Regions from separate parts of the Telluria sp. B2 genome, predicted to be linked through region 1. Evidence: predicted binding sites of a transcription regulator. Region 1 holds the regulator's gene; each other region holds the start of a gene.

Region 1 (5,147 bases):
CGTGGCCTTGCCCTTGCCTTTGGTAACCGTGCATGCTTCTTTGCCGGCGATGTTGTCAGGCACGGAGTCGACCACGACGTTGTAGTCGGAATCGGCCTCGACGAGGTCCGGGAAGAAGAAGCTGCCTGGCTGGGTGAGCGTCACCGTGGCGCCATTGCTTTCATTCTTCAGCACCAGGTTGCCCTTGTTGATGCCGTAAACATTACCGCCCAAATAGAACTCGCCGTCGCCGCCGCCGCAGGCGGACAGGCTCAGCGCGCATGCCAGCGCGATGCCGGCACGCAGGGGGGAACGAATCATAATTTCTCCAAATAAAAGGGAACTGGACAAGACGCGCTACGGCGTCCGTGCCGCGTCGACGCTAAGAGCGCCTGAGAAAATTCCTATGGCAAGGGATGCGGCCGTCCGACGCGTCGTCGAAGACAGTACGAGCATACGGCGATACGATGCAACGCCGCCATGGGTTTTTGTCAGGTGCGTCAAGTTTGCCCATCATTTTAGAGCATTTGACAAGGCCCAGGCTCATCGCCGTTTGTATCACGGTGTAACGGCAGCGCTGCATGCCGGCGTGCGTTTGCATTTCGCCGCTGGCCTCGCTATGCTTGGCTCGCCCTCTCACCCATGCGACCCAGATGACGACCACGCCCCGCCGCCCCTGGCCCCGAGCCGTCCTGTTCGATCTCGACGACACGCTGTGGCCGATCGCCCCCGTGATCCTGCAGGCCGAACAGACCCTGTTCGCCTGGCTTGCCGACCACGCGCCGCGTGTGGCGGAACGCTTCACCATCGACAGCCTGCGCCAGGCCCGCCTGGAGCTGCTGGCCCAGCGCCCCGAATTCCAGCTCGACCTTGGTGCGCTGCGCCGCGCCGGGCTGGAGGCCGCCTTCGCGCAGGCCGGCGAAGATCTTTCCAAGGTGGAGCTGGCGATGGTCGAATTCTTCGCCGCGCGCAATGCCGTGATTCCCTACGACGACGTGCTGCCGGGCCTGTTGCGCCTGAAAGGCAAGGTGCTGATCGGTTCGATCACGAATGGCAATGCCGACCTGCAGACGATCGGCCTGGCCCACCATTTCAAGGCCTCGGTGGCGGCGCCGCAGTTCGGCCGCGCCAAGCCCGATCCGGCGATCTTCCATGCGGGCTGCGATGCCCTGGGCGTGGCGCCGCAGGAAGCCGTCTACGTCGGCGACGACCTGATCCTCGACGTGCAGGGCGCCCAGCGCGCCGGGATGCGCGCCGTCTGGATGAACCGCACCGCCAGCCGGCGCCACCTGGAAGTGGGTGTGCAGCCCGACGCCATCGTTGCCGATTTCGACGAACTGCTGGCCTGGCTCAGGCAAGAGCACGGCTGACTGCACAGCCTTCAGCCGAAGGTGCATAATAGGAGCGGAACCATTTTCCGCTTCTCCCCATGCAACTTGATACCCGTGCCCAAACCCTGCTGAAAGCCCTGGTCGAGCGCTACATCGCCGATGGCCAGCCGGTCGGGTCGCGCGCGCTGTCGAAGATTTCGGGCCTGGACCTGTCGCCGGCCACGATCCGCAACATCATGGCCGACCTCGAGGAAATGGGTTACGTCGCCAGTCCCCACACCTCGGCCGGCCGCGTGCCCACGCCGCGCGGCTACCGCCTGTTCGTCGATACCCTGCTCACCGTGCAGCACCTCGACGAGCAGGGCGTCGACGCCGAGCGCATGCGCCTGGCCGCCCAGCAGCCGCAGAAGATCATCGCCAACGCGGCGCAGATGCTGTCCTCGCTCACCCAGTTCGCCGGCGTGGTGCAAAGCCCGCGGCGCGAATCGGTATTCCAGCAGATCGAATTCCTGCGCCTGTCCGAGCGCCGCATCCTGCTCGTCATCGTCGACCCGCGCGGGGACGTGCAGAATCGCCTGCTGCTCACCGAGGTCGACTACACGCCGGCCCAGCTGGTGCAGTCGGCCAACTACCTGAACCAGAACTACGCCGGCCTGACTTTCGACGAGGTGCGCGCGCGCCTGACCGGCGAGCTGCGCCAGCTGCGCGAGGACATCGGCGGCCTGATGCAGGTTGCGGTGGAGGCCGGCAGCGAAGCGATGTCCGAAGGCGAAGACATGGTCATTGCCGGCGAGCGCAATCTGCTGTCGGTGTCGGACCTGTCGTCGAACATGAGTTCGCTGCGCCAGCTGTTCGAGATGTTCGAGCAGAAGACCGGACTGATGCAATTGCTCGACGTCTCCAGCCGCGCCGGCGGCGTGCAGATCTTCATCGGCGGCGAATCGAACCTGGTGCCGATGGACGAAATGAGCGTCGTCACCGCACCTTACGAAGTGAACGGCAAGATCGTCGGCACCCTGGGCGTGATCGGCCCCACACGCATGGCCTACGAGCGCGTGATCCCGATCGTCGACATCACGGCCAAGCTGCTGTCGAATGCGCTGAGCCATTCCTGACGGGGTGGCGGACCTTCTGCCGATGCGCTTGCATCGATATCCGTAGGGCGGGCGCCCCGTGCCCACGCGTAAACGATGAGCAGACGCAGCGCTTTATGAACGCCAACGCGACGCAGACTTCACGCGTGGGCACAGGGCGCCCACCCTACAGGTAACAACAAAAAACGGCGCCGCGGCGCCGTTCTTCATTGCAGCGGAAAATCCCGCTTCAGTTATTGCCGCGATGCGGACACGCCGTCTTGATGCAGTTGCCGTAGATTGCCAGCGCGTGCTCGGCGATCTTGAAACCGCGTTCGACGGCGATCCTGTTCTGGCGCGATTCGATCTCCTCATCGAAGAACTCTTCGACGTGGCCGCAGTCCAGACAGACGAGGTGGTCGTGGTGCGAGCCCGCGTTGAGCTCGTAGATAGCCTTGCCGGTTTCGAAGTGGTTGCGGTTCAGCAGGCCCGCCTGTTCGAACTGGGTCAGCACACGATAGACCGTCGCCAGGCCGACGTCCATGTTGTCGGCCAGGAGGATTTTGTAGACGTCTTCCGCCGTCAGGTGCCGCACTTCGCTGTTCTGGAAGATTTCCAGGATCTTGAGGCGTGGCAGGGTGGCCTTCAGGCCGCTCGCCTTCAGGTCGGTGGGTTTGTTACTCATGTTTGTTACTCGTAGATGGGCGGAGTGCTTTATGATATAGCGTTTTGGAAGCTCCCGCTAAACGTTTTGAGGTTACATATGCGCGTCACCCATGCCGTAGTTCACCGTCCCTATGCCCGGGCTGCACTCGCCGCGGGCCTCGCATGCACGCTGCTGCTGTCCGGTTGCGCATCCTGGCGCAACCAGACCAAGCCGGCCGCGCCGGCGAGCACCGACGCGGCGGCGGTGGCAGCCGATGCCGACAAGGCGGCCGCGCTGGCCAATTCGGGTGCGCAGACGACCAAGGTGACCAAGCTGCAGAAATTCCTGTGGATCTTCTCGCCCTACCGTCCGGACATCCAGCAGGGCAACTTCGTGTCGCAGGAAATGCTGAACCAGCTGAAGGTCGGCCAGACCCGCGACCAGGTCCGCTTCATCCTCGGCACGCCGATGCTGGCCGACATGTTCCATGCCGACCGCTGGGACTACCCGTTCTACCTGGCGCGCGGCAACGGCGAACTGACCACCAGCCGCGTTACCGTCTACTTCAAGGACAATGTCGTCGAACGCTTTGACGGCGGCAACCTGCCGACCGAGCGCGAGTACATCGACCGCATCGCCGGTCCGACCCAGTTCCCGTCGAAGAATGCACCGACCCGGCCGGTCGCCCCGGTGACCAACGCCGCCCCGGCCAATACCAATATCCAGTAAGACTGTCATGACGCAACTGAAAATCGCGGTCGCCGGCGCCAGCGGGCGCATGGGCCGCATGCTGATCGAGGCGATCGCCGCCTCGCCCGATACCATCCTGTCCGGCGCGCTCGACGTCGCCGGTTCGCCCTTCATCGGCACCGATGCCGGCGCCTTCTCGGGCCAGCTGACCGGTGTGATCATCCAGTCGGACCTCGACCGCGCGCTCGCGGGCGCCGACTGCCTGATCGACTTCACCCGTCCGGAAGGCACGCTCGGGCACCTGGCCTACTGCGCCGACCACGGCATCAAGATCGTGATTGGCACCACTGGCTTCGACGAAGCGGGCAAGGAGGCGATCCGCGCCGCCGCCGGGAAGATCGCGGTGGTCTTCGCTCCCAACATGAGCGTGGGCGTGAACGTCACCCTCAAGCTGCTGGAGATGGCGGCCAAGAGCTTTGCCGAAGGCTACGACATCGAGATCATCGAAGCCCACCACCGCCACAAGGTCGACGCGCCCTCCGGCACCGCCCTCAAGATGGGCGAAGTCATTGCCGACGCCCTGGGCCGCGACCTGAAGGAATGCGCCGTCTACGGCCGCGAAGGCGTGACCGGCGAACGCGATCCGTCGACCATCGGCTTTGCCACCGTGCGCGGCGGCGACATCGTCGGCGACCACACCGTGCTGTTCGCGGGCACCGGCGAGCGCATCGAGATCACGCACAAATCGAGCAGCCGCGTGACCTACGCCCACGGCGCGCTGCGCGGCGCCCGCTTCATTGCCGACAAGGCGAACGGCCTGTACGACATGCAGGACGTGCTGGGCCTGAAGGACTGACATGGCCAGCGTTCAATTGAACGGCGCCGCCATCGTCGACGAGGCGGCCTTCCACGCCGAGAGCCGCCGTGCTTTCGGCTTCCCGGATACCTACGCCAACACCATCGACGCCTGGGTCGACTGCCTCAGTTACCTGCGCGACGACGAGAACATGACCAAATTCCGCCTCAAGCCGAACGAGGTCCTGGAAATCGTCATCACGGACGGTGAAGCGCTGCAGCAGCGCCTGCCGGACCTGGTCGAGGAAATCGCCTACTGCGTCGGCGGCATCAACGAGCGCTACGAGGACTACGGCGAAAAGCCGGCCCTGAAGCTGGTGCTGCGCTAGAAAAGCGGCACCGCCTCGGGCCTTTTGCCGGCAAACGGCCCGGAACGTCACGCTTTTTGCTTGCAAACGGCCCGGAACCTCACCCGTAGGGTGGGCTCTCGAGCCAGTCCTTTAAAGGTGGGCTTCCCTGAAGCAATCGCAATAGCGTGGCACTATTATCTGCAGATTCCGTCCAAGTGGTACAGGAGGAATGTGCCATGTTGATGAACGAGGTGATAGCGCACTGCGCCAAGGGAAGTCCAGT
Region 2 (5,147 bases), 1.4 Mb from region 1:
CCTATCATCTGGCGCTATCAAAGCCGAATGAGAGCGACAGATGCCACAGCCTGTTTCACCATCCGCGCGCATTGCGGTCCTGGCCGATTGCGACAATTCCTCGCCCGAGGCGCTGGCGTTTGCGCTGAGCCTGGCTCCCGCGCAGTCGCGCATCGTGCTGCGCCAGGGGTATGGCAACGACTTCACGATGGAACAGCCACGCTGGCGCGATGCCCTGAACCGGCTGGCCTTTACTCCGCTTCACCAGTTCGGCACCGGCAAGAACGCGGCCGACATCGCGCTGGCGCTCGACGCGCTGGAACTGCTGATCGACAACCGCGCCGACACCTTTTATCTGCTGACCAGCGACGCCGACTTTACTGCCCTGTGCCGCAAGCTGCGTGTCCGCGGCGCTTCCGTCGTCATCGTCGGCCAGGCGAAAACGCCGGCGATGCTGCGCGACGCCTGCGACGCCTTCCACGAATTCGTGCCGGCGACGGCTGCGGCGGCGGAGCAGGCAATACCGGTCCCGGCTGTACAGACAGAGACGAAGGAACTGCTCGAATCGATTGCGCTTGCGTCGCTGCGCGAGGAATCCAACCAGCAATTAATCCAGGCAGTCGCCTTGCTGGCGAAAGACAGCAAGAGCGGCTGGGTGGGGATGGGTGCGCTCGGCCATCACATGAGCACGGCCTATCCGGCGTTCTCGGCCAAGAAATGTAAACACACCGGTCTCGCCGCGATGGTCAAATCGCTTCCGGAACACCTGTCCGTGCAAAGAATGGATGGGGGCGACTGGGTGCGGCCCGCGACAAAGAAGAGCCCGCGGCCTGCATGAGGGCCCTCCGCCATGGCGCGCCAAGGCAGCAGCGGCACGACGCACGGCCCGGCTCTTGCCGATTCGTCAGTACTGTGCTCTGGTAAAATACCCGCGACCCTTTTCGTCGTGCCGGTATCCCATTCCGGCATGTGCATGCAGCAGCCGCCACCACTCAACCCATGTTTAGTTTCTTTAAGAGAAAAAAAGCCGCCCCCGAAACGCCGGCGCCGGTCGAAGCTGTCGAGCAGGCGGCGACGCCGGTCCTGCCCGTCCCTACCGCTCCCGCCCCCGCCGCTCCCGCGCCTGCTCCCGCAGCGGCGCCAGCCCCTGTCCCGGCCCTGAGCGCCGAGCCTGAACTCGTCATCGAGGAAACGGCCGAACGCCCCACCACCGAAGCCGAGAAGAAGAAATCCTGGATGGCGCGCCTGAAGGCGGGCCTGTCCAAGACCTCGAGCAACCTGTCGCTGCTGTTCGTCGGCGCGCGCATCGACGAAGACCTGTACGAGGAACTCGAATCCGCGCTGCTGATGTCGGACGCCGGCATGGACGCCACCGAGCACCTGCTGAACAACCTGCGCCGCAAGGTCAAGGAAGACAAGCTGCTCGACGCCGCCGCCGTCAAGGCCGCCCTGAAAGCGCTGATGATCGAGATGCTCAAGCCGCTGGAAAAGCCGCTGGAGCTGGGCCGCCACGAGCCGCTGGTGATGATGATCTCGGGCGTGAACGGCGCCGGCAAGACCACCACCATCGGCAAGCTCGCCAAGCACATGCAGCGCGAGGAGCAGTCGGTGCTGCTGGCCGCCGGCGACACCTTCCGCGCCGCCGCGCGCGAGCAGCTGATGGTCTGGGGCCAGCGCAACAACGTCACCGTGATCTCCCAGGCCTCGGGCGACCCGGCCGCCGTGGCCTTCGATGCGGTCCAGTCGGGCAAGGCGCGCGGCGTCGACGTCGTCATGGTCGACACCGCCGGCCGCCTGCCGACCCAGCTGCACCTGATGGAAGAACTCAAGAAGATCAAGCGCGTGATCGGCAAGGGCATGGATGGCGCCCCGCACGAGACCCTGCTCGTCATCGACGGCAACACCGGCCAGAACGCCCTGGCCCAGGTGAAGGCCTTCGACGACGCCCTGCAGCTCACCGGGCTGATCATCACCAAGCTGGACGGCACCGCCAAGGGCGGCGTGCTGGCCGCGATCGCGCGTACGCGCCCGGTGCCGGTGTACTTCATCGGCGTCGGCGAAAAGCTGGACGACCTGCAGCCCTTCAATGCAGAAGAGTTTGTCGAAGCGCTGCTGGGATAAAGGCCGATGATCGAATTCCACAACGTATCGAAGAAATACTCGGTCGACGCCACCGCCCTGCGCGACGTCACCCTGAACATCGACAAGGGCGAACTGGTCTACCTGGCCGGCCCTTCGGGCGCCGGCAAATCGACGCTGATGAAGATGGTCGCGGCGGTCGAACGCCCGAGCAGCGGCCGCGTGGTCGTGTTCGGCCAGGACATCGGCAAGATCAGGAAAGCCGGCATTCCCTTCCTGCGCCGTAACCTCGGCCTGATCTTCCAGCACCAGCGCCTGCTGAACGACCGCAACATCCTCGCCAACACCATGCTGCCCCTGCTGGTGACCGGCGCGCCGAAGGCCCAGGCCGAGCAGCGCGCCCGCGCCGCCCTCGACAAGGTCGGGCTGCTCGAGCGCGCGAAGGCCCATCCGCTGGAACTGTCCGGCGGCGAGCAGCAGCGCGTGGCGATCGCGCGCGCCATCGTCAACCGCCCGCAGATCATCCTGGCCGACGAGCCCACCGCGAATCTCGACCGCGTGGCGGCCGACAAGGTGATCGACGCCCTGCGCGCCTTCAACGCCGTCGGCGTGACCTGCGTGATCTCGACCCACGACGAGCAGGTGCTCGACCAGGCGGGACGCGTGATCCGCCTGGAGCACGGCCAGCTGGTGTCGGGCGGCATGGCCGGCGCCGCCGGCATGGCCGACGCGACCGGAGGTGCGGCATGAGCCCGTGGTTCCGCCAGCACCGCTTCGCGCTCGGCGCGGCGCTCTCCACCGTGCGCAAGGCGCCGGGCAGCTTCCTGTTCAACGTGCTGGTGATCGCGGTCGCGCTGACCCTGCCCTTCGCCGGCATCACCCTGCTCGAGAACGTGCGCCCGATGTCCGAGCAGCTCTCGGTCGATCCCGAGGTCAGCCTGTTCGTGCAGCCGGAGGCGACGCGCGAGGAAGCCCGCGCGATCGAGCCGCAGCTGCGCCAGATCCTGGAAGGCATGGGAGACAACAAGGCCAGCATCAGCTTCATTCCGCGCGAGCGGGCGCTGGAAGACCTGAAGGCGCGCAGCGGCCTGTCCGATGCGCTCGACACGCTGGGCGACAATCCCCTGCCCGACAGCTATGTGATGAAGCTGGCCGGTTCCTCGAACACGGCCGACGCCGCCCGTATCGACGCCGTGGTCGAGCAGCTGCACCAGCTGCCGCACGTCGACACCGTGCAGGTCGACTCGGCCTGGGTCAAGCGCCTGGCCGCGCTGATGGACGTGCTGCGCCTGGCGCTGCTGCTGCTGGCGGTCACGCTGGGCGTGGTGGTGATCGCGGTGGTGTTCAATACCATCCGCCTGCAGGTGCTGACCCAGCGCGAGGAAATCGCGGTATCGAAGCTGCTGGGCGCGACCGACAACTTCATCCACCGCCCCTTCTACTACACCGGCGCCCTGTTCGGCCTGTGCGCCGGCGCGCTGGCCCTGGCGGGCGTGGCGCTGGCCCTGCGGCCGCTGAACACGGCGATCGCCGAGTTCGCGCGCCTGTACGCGTCGGAATTCCAGCTGGCTTTCCTGGGGCCACTGGAGCTGGCCGCCCTGCTCGCGATCAGCGCCGGCCTCGGCCTGATCGGGGCCATGCTGTCGGTGCAACGTCACCTGGCGCGCCTGAACTGAGCGCGCGCTCCTGACTGTCCTTCTCCGGGCGGGCCCATGGGTCCGCCCGCGTCGTTTTCCAGCCCTCCCATGCTTCCGGCTTGTGCGTCTACTTCCCTCGCCGAAGTAGGAATTTGCCTCGCCATGCCCCGAACTCGGTGCTTCGTGCGCCAACTAACAGAAACGGGCTTTCGACCGCCCTTAGTCTGTGGCCTAACGCGACCCACAAGAGGTAAGTACTTGAGATAGCTCAATAAATCTGCGCCGTTTCACTCTACAGTAAAGCGGGCATGATTAATGCTTATAAGCAATACTTTGACGAGACTTAAACGACCCTGGCATACGGGGGCGTCGCTAGCACTCACCCCTAGAGAGTGCTAATATATGACTCAAGTGAATGTAAATGGGTTCGCTGGCATCCGGAATCAAGCCGAAAAAATCGGCAGCGGGAATTGTCCCGTTGCGCGAGATGCAGCACAAATTACTTACGAGGGAAAACATAATGTCCGCACAATCCGCATTGGTTCCAACCGGCAGCCGTGCTCTGGGACTTGGCTTCACTGGCAATCTCGGTAACATCGACGCGTATATCTCCGCGGTGAACCGGCTGCCGATGCTGTCCCACGAGGAAGAAGTCTCGCTGGCAAAGCGGCTGCGGGAAAAGAATGATCTCGACGCCGCGCAGAAACTGGTGCTCTCGCACCTGCGCCTGGTGGTGTCGATCGCGCGCGGCTACCTGGGCTACGGCCTGCCGCACGCCGACCTGATCCAGGAAGGCAACATCGGCCTGATGAAGGCCGTGAAGCGTTTCGACCCGAACCAGGGCGTGCGCCTGGTGTCGTACGCGATGCACTGGATCAAGGCCGAGATGCACGAGTACATCCTGAAGAACTGGCGCCTGGTGAAGGTCGCGACGACCAAGGCCCAGCGCAAGCTGTTCTTCAACCTGCGCAGCAACAAGCAGGGCCTGGACGCGATGTCGCCGGGCCAGGTCGACGACCTGGCGAAGCTGCTGGGCGTCAAGCGCGAGGAAGTGATCGAGATGGAAACCCGCCTCTCGGGCCGCGACATCGCCCTGGAAGCGCCGACCGACGACGAGGACGACAAGTTCTCGCCGATCGCCTACCTGTCCTCGGACCAGCAGGAACCGACCAAGGTGCTGGAAGCCGAGCAGGTCACGCGCCTGCAGTCCGAAGGCCTGGAGACGGCGCTGGGCAAGCTCGACCCGCGTTCGCGCCGCATCGTCGAAGCGCGCTGGCTGGCCAACGACGACGGCTCGGGCGCCACGCTGCACACCCTGGCCGAGGAATTCGGCGTGTCGGCCGAGCGCATCCGCCAGATCGAATCGGCGGCGTTGAAGAAGATGAAGGGCGCGCTGGCGGCGTACGTGTAAGCCGGCGGCAGCATCATGTGAAAACGGCGGTCCAGCGATGG
Region 3 (5,147 bases), 600 kb from region 1:
GGGACTTCGGAATCACGTTGGCGTAGAAAACGACGATGGCGCCAAGCAGCAGGCCCATGAAACGCGGCGCCAGGCCGGCATCGATGTACTCGGGCGTGGCCCAGCGCAGCGCGCCGGAGATGGCAAGGATGAGTCCCGCGCCCAGCAGCGCACGGCGGTATGGCAGAACAGCAGTCATGATTTCTCCTGTTTCGATCCAGCTTCAAGTTGTGCAAAAACTCGCCATGGCAGCGTTGCATCGTCTTGCCGTATGAGTGCACTGTCTTCGACGATGCGCCTTGCCCTGGCGCTTTTTCACAACTTTTCGGGATGGCCGTCTTCCGGCCGCGTGACCTGCAAACCAAACGTCTGGGCAAACGCCAGCAGCGCCTCCTCGAGTACCGACAGCTTGAGGCGATAGGTGACGTGGCGCCCCTGCTTCTCGGCTTCGATGAGACCTGCCGACACGAGCACCGCGAAGTGCGCCGACATGGTCGGCTTCGAGACGTCAAACATCTCCGCCAGTTCGCCCGCGCCGATCGGTCCGCGCTCCTGCAGCAGTTGCAGGACTTTGCGGCGGGTCGGGTCGGCCAGGGCTTTGAAGACGGTGCTCATGAGTCGATTATTAGCTAATCATCGAACTATTGCAAGCAATTTAACGGGTGTACCCGCCCTGGGTGCAGACTGCATTTATTTGCGGATCCATTCGAGAATCCTGTTCCACTGGCTGGTGGTGACCGGCGAAATGGACAGGCGGCTGCCTTTCTGCAGCAATACCATGTCCTCCAGTTCGGGAATCGCGCGCATCTCGGACAGCGGCAGGTAACGGCCCTGCTCCACCGCCTTCACGTCGACGGAGATCCAGCGCGGTTGTTCGCGCGTGGCTGTCGGGTCGAAATATTTGCCGGCGCTGTCGAATTGCGATGCGTCGGGATAAGGGCCGCTCGCCACCTGCGCAATACCGGCGACACCGGGAACCGCGCAACTGGAGTGATAAAACAGGACGCCGTCGCCGGGCTGCATCGCATCGCGCATGAAATTCCTTGCCTGGTAATTGCGCACGCCGAACCAGGCCACCGTCTGGCCCGGCGCGGCCAGCACGTCGTCGAAACTGACTTCATCCGGTTCGGATTTCATCAACCAATAGCGCATCGCTTCTCCTGCACGATAAAAAACGTCCCTGCCCGCAAATGAAACGGGCATAAAAAAACGGTTGCGTGCCGATGCGCGCAACCGTCTTTTGGAATATAGCCCCGCCTGTGCCGTTTATGCCGGCATCCCAGAACCTGACGGTTCAAGGTGGTCGCAGTTAGCTCAATTTCGGGTTCGTCGGACTAGCGACGCTCACGCCCATCGAACATAATCCCGCAACCGATGCATACAAATGGTTCAAGGAATATATGGCAATCTCGAACACCGCAGGGTGCCTCGCAGTTTACTCGCTTGAACGGGCATGTCAAACGAATTTGGACCTTCAGGGCAAATTTTCTTGCGGCGTCAGGGCCTGGTCGAGGACGCTGTGCATGACGGCGAGCTTTTGTTTCACTTCCAGCATCGTCATGTCCGACAACGGACCCTGCGGCGACTTGACCGAGAGGAATTCGGCAGCCACGCTCAGCGCGGCCATCACGGCAATGCGATCGGTGCCCTTCACCTTGCCCGAGTCGCGCAGCGCGATCATCTTGCCGTCGAGGTAACGCACGGCGTCGCGCAGCGTCGCCTGCTCCCCTTCCTTGCAGGCCAGGCGGTAGGGCTGGCCCATGATCGTGACATCAAGATAAATCATTGCTTGGCCTCGGCGTTCGTGGATTCGTCTGCTTCTTCCTCTGCCGGTGCAGGCAATTGCTCGATCACGGCTTCCAGCCGGCGCTGGGCCTCGACCAGCCGCTCGAGGAGCGCCGTGTTCACTTCGTTGAGCAGCACATTGGTCTGCTGTAGTTGCGCATTCTCGCTGCGCAGCGTCCCGACCAGTGCGGCGAGCCGTTCGATCTTGTCGGATAGGTCTTGGAATTCGGAAATCATTCGTAACTATAGGTCTGATAAGGTTTGACAGTCAACAGGATAGCGTGTTGTGCGGGGCGGTGCCTTTGCTGGGTGGACACCTGTGTCCACGCGGATTGAACCACGGGCATGGCTGCCGTGCCCTGCGGTGCCCGGAGCCGATGCCGCACGCAACGCTGGTCAAGGCGCCGCTGCTCGATCGATGAGACCGCGTGGACACAGGTGTCCACCCTACAAGTGCGTTCTGACACTCCCTTGACCTCACTCAAGTACCCCGGCAACAGTGCGTCAGCGCGGAATGCTTCGGTGCTAACCTTGCCGCTTTGTGCCTGCGCGGATTGCTTGTGTAACAACAGCCGCGTGACCCCAGCGGTTTGAGCCCGCACAAGCCGCAAAGTGAATTTAGCAACAGGCGCGCTTGAAATGCCTAATTATCGTCCCTATAATTAGCACTCGTTAGTAGAGAGTGCTAACAACTCTTTCGAGCCGCAGCGTCATTACACGATGCGGCAACAACGCAGATAAATAGCTAGTCCAAACCACTGAATAAAGGAGTTTTGCATGAACCTTCGCCCTCTGCACGATCGCGTTATCGTGAAGCGTCTCGACCAGGAAACCAAGACTGCCTCGGGCCTGATCATCCCTGATGCAGCGGCGGAAAAGCCAGACCAGGGTGAAGTCCTGGCAGTCGGCAACGGCAAGGTGCAGGACAACGGCCAGGTGCGCGCGCTGGAAGTCAAGGTCGGCGACCGCGTCCTGTTCGGCAAGTACTCGGGCCAGGCCGTCAAGGTCGATGGCCAGGAGCTGCTGGTGATGCGCGAAGAAGACATCATGGCCGTTCTGGTCTCGTAATCCTCCCTGAATAAAACAGTTCACGAATAACTGGAGAAATACAAAATGGCAGCTAAAGAAGTAGTGTTCGGCGACGCAGCGCGCGCCAAGATGGTCGAAGGCGTCAACATCCTCGCCAACGCAGTCAAGGTCACCCTGGGCCCGAAAGGCCGCAACGTCGTGCTGGACCGCGCATTCGGCGCCCCGACCGTCACCAAGGACGGCGTCTCGGTCGCGAAAGAGATCGAACTGAAAGACAAGCTCATGAACATGGGCGCGCAGATGGTCAAGGAAGTCGCTTCGAAGACCAGCGACAACGCCGGTGACGGCACCACCACCGCGACCGTGCTGGCACAAGCCATCGTGCGCGAAGGCATGAAGTTCGTTGCCGCCGGCATGAACCCGATGGACCTGAAGCGCGGCATCGACAAGGCCGTCGCCGCTACCGTCGAAGAACTGAAGAAGATCGCCAAGCCGTGCACCACCTCGAAGGAAATCGCACAGGTCGGCGCGATCTCGGCCAACTCGGACGCATCGATCGGCGAGCGCATCGCTGAAGCGATGGAAAAAGTCGGCAAGGAAGGCGTCATCACCGTCGAAGACGGCAAGTCGCTGAACGACGAGCTGGACATCGTCGAGGGCATGCAGTTCGACCGCGGCTACCTGTCGCCTTACTTCATCAACAACCCGGACAAGCAAGTCGCCATCCACGAGAACCCGTTCGTCCTGCTGTGCGACAAGAAGATCTCGAACATCCGTGACCTGCTGCCGGTGCTGGAGCAAGTGGCAAAAGCCGGCCGTCCGCTGATGATCATCGCCGAAGACATCGAAGGCGAAGCACTGGCGACCCTGGTCGTCAACAACATCCGCGGCATCCTGAAGACCGTTGCAGTGAAAGCCCCTGGCTTCGGCGACCGTCGCAAGGCCATGCTGGAAGACATCGCCATCCTGACCGGCGGCCAGGTGATCGCCGAAGAAGTCGGCCTGACCCTGGAAAAGGTCACGCTGGCAGAACTGGGCCAGGCCAAGCGCATCGAAGTCGGCAAGGAAAACACCATCATCATCGACGGCGCCGGCTCGGCTGAAGCGATCGAGGCACGCGTCAAGCAGGTGCGCGTCCAGATCGAAGAAGCGACCTCGGACTACGACCGCGAGAAGCTGCAGGAACGCGTGGCCAAGCTGGCCGGCGGCGTTGCAGTGATCAAGGTTGGCGCTGCCACCGAAGTCGAAATGAAGGAAAAGAAAGCACGCGTCGAAGACGCCCTGCACGCAACCCGCGCTGCCGTTGAAGAAGGCATCGTTCCGGGCGGCGGCGTGGCCCTGCTGCGCGCTCGCGCCAACCTGAACATCCAGGGCGACAACCCGGACCAGGACGCAGGCATCAAGATCGTCCTGCGCGCCATGGAAGAGCCGCTGCGCATGATCGTCCAGAACGCCGGCGAAGAGTCGTCGGTCGTGGTCTCGGGCGTGCTGGCTGGCCAGGGCAACTACGGCTACAACGCCGCCAACGGCACCTACGGCGACATGGTCGAAATGGGCGTGCTGGATCCGGCCAAGGTCACCCGTTCGGCTCTGCAGAACGCAGCGTCGATCGCCGGCCTGATGCTGACCACCGACTGCATGGTCTCGGAAATCGTCGAGGACAAGCCAGCCGGCGGCATGGGCGGCATGGGTGGCATGGGCGGCATGGGTGGCATGGACGGCATGATGTAATTTGCCGGCCGACAGTCCGGCGCCATTCGGTCCCGGACTGCCAGCCCCACAAAAAAAGCCCACAGGCGCGAGCCTGCGGGCTTTTTCTTTTCTGAACCATTATTAAACCGTTTTTTGATGGTGACAGACGTGACCAAGAAAGCCCTCCCCTCCGTGCGCCTGGACGCACTGCGCGACGCCCTGCTCTTCATCGACGACGTGTACGGCGGCGCCGAGGCCTGGGTCGACCTTCGCACTGGCGCCGTGCACATCGTGGCCGAGGGACTCGACCCCGATGAACTGGCCCTGCCGGAAGACCTCGGCGACCCGGAGCATTTTCTCGCCCTGCCCCCGTCGCGCGACCTGTACGTCGAGCGCGAACTGGCCTTCGATTTCGTTGCCCGGCACCTGCCGGCCGACGAGCGCCTGGTACGCGCCATGTTCACCAGAAAAGGCGCCTACCGCGCGCTGCGCGAATTGCTGGACGAGCGCGGCGTGCTCGAGGAGTGGTACCGCTTCAAGGGCACCGCCGTCGACGCCGCGCTGGCCGGGTGGTGCGGCGACAACGGGCTGCGCCTGCACAGATAGCGCCGCCCCGCCTGCCCCTCCCGCGCAGGCACAGCGCCAAGACGGGCACGCTTCTT

What was found. The regulator HrcA, encoded in region 1, represses chaperone genes, less so after heat shock. The targets are predictions, from matches to a motif close to TTAGCACTCNNNNNNNNNGAGTGCTAA.
Region 2: the regulator HrcA is predicted to act here: its motif matches at 4,068-4,094, upstream of rpoH (RNA polymerase sigma factor RpoH).
Region 3: the regulator HrcA is predicted to act here: its motif matches at 2,427-2,453, upstream of groES (co-chaperone GroES).

The regions. Positions count from the first base shown of each region.
Region 1 covers NZ_CP196525.1:625,847-630,993, forward strand. The annotation lists gene ACSUZJ_RS02805 (hypothetical protein) at 1-300, opposite strand, end outside; gene ACSUZJ_RS02810 (HAD family hydrolase) at 633-1,349, shown strand; gene hrcA (heat-inducible transcriptional repressor HrcA) at 1,409-2,425, shown strand; gene fur (ferric iron uptake transcriptional regulator) at 2,634-3,068, opposite strand; gene ACSUZJ_RS02825 (outer membrane protein assembly factor BamE) at 3,147-3,758, shown strand; gene dapB (4-hydroxy-tetrahydrodipicolinate reductase) at 3,766-4,575, shown strand; gene ACSUZJ_RS02835 (barstar family protein) at 4,577-4,903, shown strand.
Region 2 covers NZ_CP196525.1:4,705,562-4,710,708, forward strand. The annotation lists gene ACSUZJ_RS20780 (NYN domain-containing protein) at 41-817, shown strand; gene ftsY (signal recognition particle-docking protein FtsY) at 979-2,100, shown strand; gene ACSUZJ_RS20790 (cell division ATP-binding protein FtsE) at 2,107-2,808, shown strand; gene ftsX (permease-like cell division protein FtsX) at 2,805-3,734, shown strand; gene rpoH (RNA polymerase sigma factor RpoH) at 4,216-5,106, shown strand.
Region 3 covers NZ_CP196525.1:1,226,136-1,231,282, reverse strand. The annotation lists gene ACSUZJ_RS05495 (hypothetical protein) at 1-178, opposite strand, end outside; gene ACSUZJ_RS05490 (metalloregulator ArsR/SmtB family transcription factor) at 295-594, opposite strand; gene ACSUZJ_RS05485 (EVE domain-containing protein) at 670-1,131, opposite strand; RNA gene ssrS (6S RNA) at 1,226-1,407, opposite strand; gene ACSUZJ_RS05475 (cell division protein ZapA) at 1,454-1,765, opposite strand; gene ACSUZJ_RS05470 (hypothetical protein) at 1,762-2,001, opposite strand; gene groES (co-chaperone GroES) at 2,542-2,832, shown strand; gene groL (chaperonin GroEL) at 2,878-4,524, shown strand; gene ACSUZJ_RS05455 (hypothetical protein) at 4,654-5,091, shown strand.